DNA from 3 places in the Streptomyces sp. NPDC033180 genome. Region 2 is predicted to be linked to each of the others. Evidence: riboswitches for the same ligand, from Rfam matches in the RefSeq annotation. Region 2 holds a riboswitch; each other region holds the start of a gene.
What was found. Region 2 has a riboswitch for cyclic di-AMP ahead of ACZ5WE_RS23750 (C40 family peptidase). Riboswitches for the same ligand answer to the same signal wherever they lie in the genome.

Region 1 (3,263 bases), on a different contig from region 2:
CGCCTGGATCGCTCCTGGCCGAGCCTGACGAGGCCGCGCAGGACCTTCAGGTGCGCCTCCGTGCGGCGCTGTGCGGCGCGGGCCGCACCCAGCGGCTCCAGGAGCGCGCGGACCTCCAGGAGGTCGGCCGCCTCCTGTTCGGTGGGTTCCGCGACGCACGCGCCCGCGTGCCGGCGCGTGACGACGAAGCCCTCGGCCTCCAGGGTGCGCAGGGCCTCGCGCACGGGGACGCGGGAGACTCCGTAGCGGCGCGCGAGCAGTTCCTCGGTGAGCCGGCCGCCCCGTTCGTAGACACCGGAGACGATGTCGTCCCGGATGGCCGTGCATACCGAGTGCGCGGGAATGCGCATGACTGACCTCCGCCTTAATCCCCGCGAAACGCGGTCGATCGACGCCTGTTCGCCTGTCCGGGGACTCTATTGCAGAGCGGCCGAATTTCCGACGGTCGGCCGAAATCCAGGGATACTTTTGGCCAAAGGAGATACGGGAACGGCGAAAGCCCCGGCTCTCGACGAGCCGGGGCTTTCGGTGAATCAGGTGCGCCGCGTGCGACCGCGTGAGTTCGGGCCGGGATCAGACGTTGACGCCGTGCGAGCGGAGGTAGGCGACCGGGTCGATGTCCGTGCCGTAGTCCGCGCCGGTGCGGGCCTCGAAGTGGAGGTGCGGGCCGCTGGAGTTGCCGGTGGAGCCGGAGAGGCCTATCTGCTGGCCCGGAGTGACCGCCTGGCCGACCGTGACACCGAGGGACGACATGTGGCCGTACTGGGTGTACGTGCCGTCGTTCATCTTGATGACCACGTTGTTGCCGTAGGCGCCGCCCCAGCCGGCCTCGACGACGGTGCCGGAGCCGACCGCGTGCACCGAGGTGCCGGACGCGGCGTGGAAGTCGACACCGGTGTGGCTGCCGGAGGACCACATGGCGCCACCGGTCTGGTAGCCCGTGGAGATGGACGAGCCGGTGATCGGGGAGACGTAGCTGTTGAGGCGCTTGCGCTCGGCCTCGCGAGCGGCACGCTCCTTGGCCTCGCGCTCCTTCTTGGCCTTGGCCTTCGCCTCGGCCTCGGCCTTGCGCTTGGCCTCCTCGGCCTTCTTCTTGGCGGCCTCTTCGGCCTTCTTGGCCGCTGCGGCGTCGTCGGCGGCCTGCTGCTGGGCAGCGGCCTGCGCGTCGACGCTCTGGGCGAGCGAGTCGCCCACGGAGATCGCCTGGGTGAGGCCGGTGTGCTGGGGAGTCACCGCGTCGTCGGCGGCGAGCGCCGGAGCGGCCAGGCCCCCGATGACACCGGTGGTGGTGAGGGCGGCGACGCCCGCCACGTTCGCGGTCGTACGCGTGAGGCGGCTCGGGCGACGGTGCTTCCCGGTGGCACGGGTGAACGCCATGAAGTGGCTGATCCTTTCCTTCCTTCTCGCCTACCGGGTTAGCTGACGGGTTCGGAGCAGGAAGGTCTCCTACGAGTCCCTCACCTCACGGCGAGGTTCCCGATTCACCCCAAGGGGACATGTGGGTCCCCGGCTCCCCTGGCTCGCGCCGTACGGGGACTCGGCGATGACTGTCCGGTGCCGCGGGCGCGGCGTACTGCATGACGAACAGCCGGACCAGACGCTAAGCGGGGCGTCTTTCAAACGACAAACGGATCAGAGCTTTTGTAGCGCACGCCACAGGTCAGACACGTAACCTCCATACTAATTCGGACATATGAGGACCCCAGTAGCGATTTCTCGCCACCGGGGTCCCGATATGTCCTGACTGTCACTCAGTTCGCGCGCACCCCGCACTCACCCCGTGACCACACTCACTTCACCGATGCCGAGCGCCCTGACAGGCTCCTCGATCTGCGCCGCGTCCCCGACGAGCACCGTCACAAGGCGGTCCTGGGGGAAGGCGCTCACCACGGCGGCGGTGGCCTCCACGGTGCCGGTCTCGGCCAACCGGCGGTACAGCTGGGCCTGGAAGTCGTCCGGCAGGTGCTGCTCGACCTGGTCGGCGAGGGTGGCCGCGACGGACGCCGCCATCTCGTACTTGAGCGGGGCGACGCCCACCAGGTTCTGCACGGCGACATCGCGCTCGGCGTCCGTGAGGCCCTCCGCGGCGAGGGTGCGCAGGACCTTCCACAGGTCGTCGAGCGCCGGACCCGTGGACTCGGTGTCCACGGAGCCGCTGATGGCGAGCATCGCGGCGCCGCTGCCGTCCGGGGCGGAACGCAGGACCTGGCCGAACGCCCGTACGCCGTAGGTGTATCCCTTCTCCTCGCGCAGGACGCGGTCCAGGCGCGAGGTGAGGGTGCCGCCCAGGCAGTACGTGCCGAGCACCTGCGCGGGCCAGACGCGGTCGTGCCGGTCCGGCCCCACGCGGCCGATGAGCAACTGCGTCTGGACGGCCCCGGGGCGGTCCACGATGACGACACGCCCGGTGTCGTCCGCGGTCACCGGAGGCACCGGACGCGGCTCGGCGGTACCGCCCGTCCAGGCGCCGATGGTGTCGGCGAGGACGGCGTCCAGGTCGACGCCGGTCAGGTCGCCCACGACCACGGCGGTCGCCGTGGCGGGACGCACGTGCTTCTCGTAGAAGGTGCGCACCGCCGCCGAGTCGATGGCCGTGACCGTCTCCTCGGTGCCCTGGCGGGGGCGCGACATGCGGGAGGTCGCCGGGAAGAGCTGCCGGGACAGCTCCTTGGCGGCGCGGCGTCCCGGGTTCGCCGCCTCGTGCGGGATCTCGTCCAGGCGGTTGCGTACGAGCCGTTCGATCTCGCTGTCCGCGAAGGCGGGGGCGCGCAGGGCGTCGGAGAGCAGGCCGAGCGCCTTCGGGAGGCGCGAGACCGGGACTTCGAGGGAGACACGGACACCGGGGTGGTCGGCGTGCGCGTCCATGGTGGCGCCGCAGCGGTCGAGTTCGGCGGCGAAATCCTCGGCGGAGTGCTTGTCGGTGCCTTCGTTGAAGGCCCTCGCCATGATCGTGGCGACGCCGTCAAGGCCCGCAGGCTCGGCTTCGAGCGGCGCCTCCAGGTGGACCTCCACGGCGACGACCTGCTGGCCGGGGCGGTGGCAACGCAGCACGGTGAGGCCGTTGTCCAGGGTGGCTCGCTCGGGCGCGGGGAAGGCCCACGGCCGTGCGGCGCCCGCCTGGGGCTGCGGGTGGAACTGCATCGTTGCGGCCTCGCTCACTTCGCCGCCTCCTCTTCGTCCTCGTCGTTGGCTTCGTCGGCCTCAGGGGCGATGGGCTCGTACACGAGCACCGCGCGGTTGTCGGGGCGCAGGCGGGCCGCCGC
Region 2 (3,263 bases):
CCATGGACGCACAACTGGTCGCCTTCACCGGGGTCGCCGCGGGCATGGTCGCCATGCCGGGCGCCGACTTCGCCGTCGTGGTGCGCAACGCCCTCGCCTCCCGCCGTGCCGGGGTCATCTGCGCGGTCGGTGTCGCGGGCGGGCTCCTGGTGCACACGGCGCTCGCGGTGGCCGGGGTCGCGGCGGTCCTCGCGGCGGTTCCCACGCTGTTCCGGGCGTTGCAGGCCGCGGGTGGGGCCTACGTGCTGTACCTCGGCTACCGCGCGCTGCGGTCGGCGGCGCGTCCGCTCGAGAGCTTCGGTGCGCGGGACGGCGCGGAGCAGGCGGCGGCCGGGGGCAGCCTGCGGCAGGGCTTCTTCACCAACGCCCTCAACCCCAAGGCGCCCATCACCTTCCTCAGCGTGCTGCCCCAGTTCGTGCCCGCGGGCAGCCCCGCGATGCCGAGGACCCTGCTGCTCGCGTCCATCATCGTGGCCCTCGCCCTGGTGTGGTTCCCGGTCGTCGCCCTCCTGGTCGACCGGCTCGGGCGGTGGCTGCGCAGGCCGCGCACGGCCCGTGCCATCGAGGGCGGCACGGGCGTCGCGCTCAGCGTGCTCGGCCTGGTGCTCCTCACCGAGGCCCTGCTGGCCTGACGCCGCGCGACGTGTCCGATTCCGTGCCCTCGTCGCCCCCACTCCCGTCCTCGCCCTTGTCCGCCGCGCCGCGCACCAGGAGGGGGAGCAGGCCCCACAGGCCGGCGCACACCACCAGCGTGCCCGCGCTCGCGATGATCCCTCCGGTCCTGCCCACCGCCACGTCGACGACCAGCAGCACGGCGCCGGAGACCGCGAACACCAGGACCCCCAGACCGACGCCGGCGAGGCGGGACGACACCCGCACGATCAGCGGCTTGGCGCGCTGCCCGAACAGCGACCTGTGCACGGCGGCCGGAGCGGTGAACAACGCCGCGGCGAGGACGGCGAGCAGCAGCGTGGTCACGTAGGTGGCGCGCTGCACCGTGTCGAGCGAGGGGAAGCGCTCGGTGAAAGCGAGCGTCAGCAGGAACGCGAAGAGGATCTGCACCCCGGCCTGCGTGACCCGCAGTTCCTGGAGGATCTCCGCGAAGTTGCGATCGGCGCGTTCGAAGCGCGTCTCGTTGCGTGGCGGCTCGCCTGCGGTGGAGGGACTGTTGTTTTCGGCCATGGCGCACGAGTATCCGCGTCGAGGTGCCCCACGCCTGGCGGGCACGCCGAGCGGAGGGCCGGGCGAGCGGTGGCGGGCGGCCGTGCGGCCGCCGCCACCGCCCCCGGACGGGCCGGTGACCGGCGGTCAGTGACGGGCCATCAGCGCACCCGGCCGTAGGAGACGCTCTTCGTCCAGATCTTCTCGAGCCGCACCACGGTGTTCGACTTGGGAGCGTGCCAGATCCGGCCCTTGCCGGCGTAAATGCCGACGTGGTAGACGTTCCGGCCGGAGTGGAAGAAGACCAGGTCACCGCGGGTGCGGTTGGACGCGGAGACATGGCGGGTCTTGTTGTACTGCTGTCCGGCGGTGCGCGGCAGTTTCTTGCCCGCGCGCTTGAACGAGTACTGGGTCAGGCCCGAGCAGTCGAACCGGTTCGGCCCCGTCGCTCCGTAGCCGTACGGGGAGCCTTTCTTGGAGGCGGCGATCTTGAGCGCCTTCGTCCCGTGAGTCGCCGCCTCTGCCTCCGACGTGAGCCCTGGGGCCACGAGCGTGCCGCCTACGACGGCGAGCGTGAGGGCCGATACGGAACCGGCCCTGGTGAGCAGCGACGGAACATGATTCAGCGCGGTCATGCGCAACCCTTCGTCAACCGCCTGTGAAGGATGACCTGTCGGATTCGGGCTGACAAAGTTGCCCGGCCGCGATGTGCGGCTTCACCCCAAGGGCCTGCGTCCGGACTTTCCGGACCGACCCGTCATGCCTGGGTCCTCCACTCCTGCCAATGCACCGATGTCGACCGGTCATCCGGGCGGCGGCAGGACTCGGCGTCCGCCCGGACCGCCCCGCCGCTGCGGCGGGGGCTTGTCGTCGAAAGGGATCTTGACCCGTCAAGGGCGCGAATTCCGAGCCGAAACGGCGTTTTGTGAGGCTCCTCACGGCTGAACCGTTCGGGTGGACAAGGTCGGATTCGGGGTCCGGGAACGGCACCCGACGATCGTTCGACCAGCACCGGAACAAGTAATTCCGGCCCCCGCGTACACATCTGACGCAACTGCAGACGGCCCGAATAACGACGATTGTCTACGCCGAACGAGGTAGCCCGTTTGGTTCGTTTGAGATCGGCCCGGGACGCATCGGACTCCGGGCCGCTGGATGACGGGTGCTCAGGACGCTGTCGGAGGCGGAACGGTGACCCGCCCGGCCCGCCGCTCCCCGTCGAGGACCCGCAGAGCCCGTGCCAACGTCGCTGCGTGCACGGCGCTCTCTCCCCGCTGGTGCATGAGCGTCAGCGCGTCCCGCAGGGCGGTCGCGCTGCCGACCAGGGCCTGGGCGGCGCGCAGCCCGCCGTAGGTGTCCGAGGCGCGGGCGGGGTTGATCCGGCCCACCAGGTCGATCACTTCGAGGTACCGGTCGATCAACTCGCCCTCGGCGCGGGTGAGCGCGGGCAGCGGAGGAAGTTCGGGTGGCAGCATCGGCGCTTCACCCCGCGCCCGGGGTGCGGAGGGACGACTTGCGGCTCGCGATGATCCGGTCCACCAGGCCGTAGTCAACTGCCTCGGTCGCGCTGAGGATCTTGTCCCGTTCGATGTCGGCCGAGACGCGTTCCGCGCTCTGGCCCGTGTGTTGGACGAGCAGCCTCTCCAGTTGCGCGCGGGTGCGCAGGAGTTCGTCGGCTTGGATCGCCAGGTCGGAGGTCTGGCCGTGGACCGGCTCGGCGAGCGAGGGCTGGTGGATCAGCACCCGGGCGCCGGGCAGCGCGAACCGCTTGCCGGGCGTCCCCGCGGCCAGCAGGACGGCGGCCGACGACGCTGCCTGCCCCAGGCACGTCGTCTCCACGTCGCAGGAGACGAACCGGATCGTGTCGTAGATCGCGGTCATCGCGCTGAACGAGCCGCCGGGGGAGTTGATGTAGAGCGCGATGTCGCGGTCGGGCGCCAGATATTCGAGGTGCATGAACTGTGCCATCACGTCGTTGGCCGACGTGTCGTCGATCGGCGTCCCCAGGAAGACGATGCGCTCCTCGAGGAGCTTCGAGTACGGGTCGAGGGTCCGCTGCCCCGTGCTGGTGCGCTCGGTGAACTCGGGCAGGACATAGCGGG
Region 3 (3,263 bases), on a different contig from region 2:
TCCATTCCGGCGGGGCGCGCAGGCTCGGCGTGCCGGTCCCTCACTGGGGCCTGACGCACTTCCTCCTGGACGGCCACCACAAACTGGAGGCCGCGGCCGCAGTCGGCCGGCCGGTGCAGCTCCTGTCGCTCCTGGCCCTGGGCGAAGGCCTGGCCACGTCCGAAGACTGCGCCCGGCTGCCCGCCCTGCGCGCTCAACTCCGCTCGCCCCGAACGCCCGGCGCCTGAGCCCACGCCGAATGGATCACGCCTGCCGACGCACACCCGGGCGAACGTCCGCGTGAACACCGACACCACACCCAGGTAACTACCCAGTGTGCACTATCAGTTCGGTCAAAAGACGGCCCGCAATTGGTTGGAGCCGCCCCGATTTCCTCTCACCCCCTCCCCCACACATATGAGTTGCTGTAACCGCTCAGGTCATTTGCTTGGCTCATGGGGGAATTGTTGGTGCATTCCCATCCGCCTGCGGTCCGGCGCGCTCCCGCCCCCCCCTCGCCGGGACGGCGTCAGCCACAGGGATAGGGTCGATGCCATGACATCCGATCGGCCCCAGACGTTGGCCATGGCGTTCCTGGAATCTCAGGAGATAACGACGACGGACTGCCGCCGGTGCGGCACGGAGGTGTCAGGCGTCAATGGCCGCTACGCATGCGGGGTGTGCGGATGGGTCAACAACTGGACTGAGGGCCACAACGAACTACCCAGCGGCGACAGCGACATTTAGCGTCGTGACAGCTCGCAGCCATGTCCGGCTTGCCCGCAAAACATCCTGTTTCAAGCGATTAGTGGCGCATATAAAGCCCCGCCCTTATTGCGGGACACTCACACGAAATGGCGTAATCCGATACGCCGTCGAAGCGCCTTCAAGTCCGGCCCCCAAACAGTGGAATGGGTCACACCGCCAGTTCGGGACCCCAGGGCAGTCACTGAGCGCATTTCCGTTCTGCGCAAACAAAGTTGGGGCTTTTCGATCAAAGAGGGTGAGGGGTTCCGGTCACCTGGGACGGTCCTCGCGCATTCCCTATTCGAATTCAGCTCTTGTTCCGTCCGGTCTTTCTCGCTTAACGTCACCCTCAATCCGGATGGAACGCCGAATCCTGCCGCTGTCCGGAAACCCTTCCCATCAATCACTTACGCCCGGCAGGAGCGGGGGACCCAGGTAAGCCGCCGTTCCGGATTCCGGAACGGCTCGGGGTGAAGACGCATGCGCAGTGCGACCGGACATCTCCCGTCCGAACCCGACAGCTCACCTCGTAGGCGACGGAGAGGAATTCGTCATGCCTGCAAAGGGTAAGCACCGCCGTCCCAAGTCCAGCTCCCTCAGCCGGGGCATCGCCGCCGCGGGCACAGGCGGGGCCGTGCTCGTGCTCCCGGTGCTCGGCGCGACCGCCGCCGGCGCCGCGCAGGCCGCTCCGGCCGCCAAGCCCGCCGCCGCCCCGAAGACCTACGTCGTCGCCGCGGGCGACACCCTCTCCAAGATCGTCCGAGAGCACTCGCTGAGCGGCGGCTGGAAGAAGCTGTACCAGGACAACCGCGACGCCCTCGGTGGCGACCCTGCACTGATCCACCCCGGTCTCGAGCTCACCCTCGGCGAGAAGGCTCCGGCCGAGCGCGCGGACCGCTCCGAGCGCAAGGACGCGCCCGCCGCCAAGCCCGCCTCCGCCCCGGCGAAGAAGTCGTACACCAACGACCTCGACGGCTGGATCAAGGAGTCGCTCGACATCATGGCCCAGCGCGGCATCCCCGGCTCCTACGAGGGCATCCACCGCAACATCATGCGCGAGTCCTCCGGCAACCCGCTGGCTATCAACAACTGGGACTCCAACGCCGTCGCCGGAACCCCCTCCAAGGGTCTCCTGCAGGTCATCGGCCCCACGTTCGACGCCTACCACGTGCCCGGCACCTCGCTGGACAGCTTCGACCCGGTCGCCAACATCACCGCCGCCTGCAACTACGCGGCCGACCGGTACGGCTCGATGGACAACGTCAACGGCCCGTACTAGGCCGCATCCCCTCTGAGCCCCGGCCCGCCAGGTGTCCGGGGCTCAGGCCTGCCTGCGGCCACGCACCGCTACGGATTCCGGCGGGCGCGCTGACGAGGCATCAGCCGGTCCAGGGACAGGGCGCCCGGCCCGGTGAAGACGAGCAGCAAGAACGCCCAGCAGTGGAACGCGGCGACCTCTCCGCCGTTGTCCAGGGGAATCAGCCCCTGGGACGCATGGGTGTCGAAGTACGCGTACGCCATCTCCGCGGAACAGAGCAGGGCCGCCGTACGTGTGCCGAGGCCGAGCATCACCAGCGTGCCGCCCACGAGTTCGTTGACGCCCGCGTACCAGACGGGCCATGCGCCCGGAAATGCATGGGCCGTCTCCATGTGCAGGCCGGTCGGACGAAGGTGAGAACCGCTCTGCCGTCCTCACCTTCACCCGAGGCGTCCCCGCCGCGCGTCGTACGGCTGATGGCGGCTGTCCTACTCCCTGGGTAGTACGAGTTCGCCCTCTGCCCGGCCAGGTCAGTCGTCGATGCCCGACCGCTCCACCCCCGCCACGATCCACCGCTGGAAGAACAGGAACACCACGAGCAGCGGCACGATCGACACAGCGGCCGCGACGAAGAGTTCGTGCAGTCTGATCACCTGGGATGTGGTGAACGACGACAACGCCACCTGCACCGTCCACGCGTTGCGGTCCTGGCCGATGACCAGCGGCCACAGGAACGAGTTCCACGCGCCGATGAAGACGATCGTGCCCACCGCGGCGAAGACCGGCCGGGAGTTGGGCACCACCACCCGCCAGTACGTGCGCCAGTATCCGAGCCCGTCAACGCGCGCCGCGTCCTCCAACTCCCGTGGGAATCCGAGGAAGTACTGCCGGAAGATGAAGCACGCGAAGGCGGAGAACAGAGTCGGGACGATCAGCCCGCGCAGCGTCGACACCCAGCCGAGCGACGACACCAGGACGAACGTCGGCACGAAGGTGACGGAGGCCGGGACCATCAACGTGCCGAGAATCGCGTAGAACACCTTGTTCGCGTGGCGGTACGGGATGCGGGCCAGGCCGTAGCCGGCCAGCGAGGCCAGCAGCAGCGTGCCGACCGTCGTCGCGACCGCGATCAGCGAGGAGTTGAGCAGAGAGCGGGCGAACGGCACCGACGTGTCGTCGAAGAGTTCCTTGATGTTCCCCCACCGCAGCGAGGAAGGGAAGAATGTCCACTCGGGCGAGGTGATGTCACTCTCGGACGACAGGCCGTTGCGTACGAGGA

Region 1: linked by a shared signal. The riboswitch ahead of ACZ5WE_RS28215 (M23 family metallopeptidase) and the one ahead of ACZ5WE_RS23750 (C40 family peptidase) in region 2 are both predicted to bind cyclic di-AMP.
Region 3: linked by a shared signal. The riboswitch ahead of ACZ5WE_RS07460 (LysM peptidoglycan-binding domain-containing protein) and the one ahead of ACZ5WE_RS23750 (C40 family peptidase) in region 2 are both predicted to bind cyclic di-AMP.

Annotation. Positions count from the first base shown of each region.
Region 1 covers NZ_JBVIPU010000012.1:154,199-157,461, forward strand. Annotated here, with positions in the region: gene ACZ5WE_RS28210 (GntR family transcriptional regulator) at 1-350, opposite strand, end outside; gene ACZ5WE_RS28215 (M23 family metallopeptidase) at 574-1,377, opposite strand; cyclic di-AMP (ydaO/yuaA leader) riboswitch at 1,390-1,553, opposite strand; gene ACZ5WE_RS28220 (M16 family metallopeptidase) at 1,774-3,159, opposite strand; gene ACZ5WE_RS28225 (M16 family metallopeptidase) at 3,156-3,263, opposite strand, start outside.
Region 2 covers NZ_JBVIPU010000009.1:58,474-61,736, reverse strand. Annotated here, with positions in the region: gene ACZ5WE_RS23760 (LysE family translocator) at 3-632, shown strand; gene ACZ5WE_RS23755 (DUF6328 family protein) at 610-1,182, opposite strand; gene ACZ5WE_RS23750 (C40 family peptidase) at 1,323-1,796, opposite strand; cyclic di-AMP (ydaO/yuaA leader) riboswitch at 1,800-1,972, opposite strand; gene ACZ5WE_RS23745 (hypothetical protein) at 2,328-2,636, opposite strand; gene ACZ5WE_RS23740 (ATP-dependent Clp protease proteolytic subunit) at 2,644-3,263, opposite strand, start outside.
Region 3 covers NZ_JBVIPU010000002.1:176,133-179,395, forward strand. Annotated here, with positions in the region: gene ACZ5WE_RS07455 (hypothetical protein) at 1-227, shown strand, start outside; cyclic di-AMP (ydaO/yuaA leader) riboswitch at 1,121-1,277, shown strand; gene ACZ5WE_RS07460 (LysM peptidoglycan-binding domain-containing protein) at 1,280-2,005, shown strand; partial or broken gene ACZ5WE_RS07465 (DoxX family protein) at 2,074-2,376, opposite strand; gene ACZ5WE_RS07470 (carbohydrate ABC transporter permease) at 2,515-3,263, opposite strand, start outside.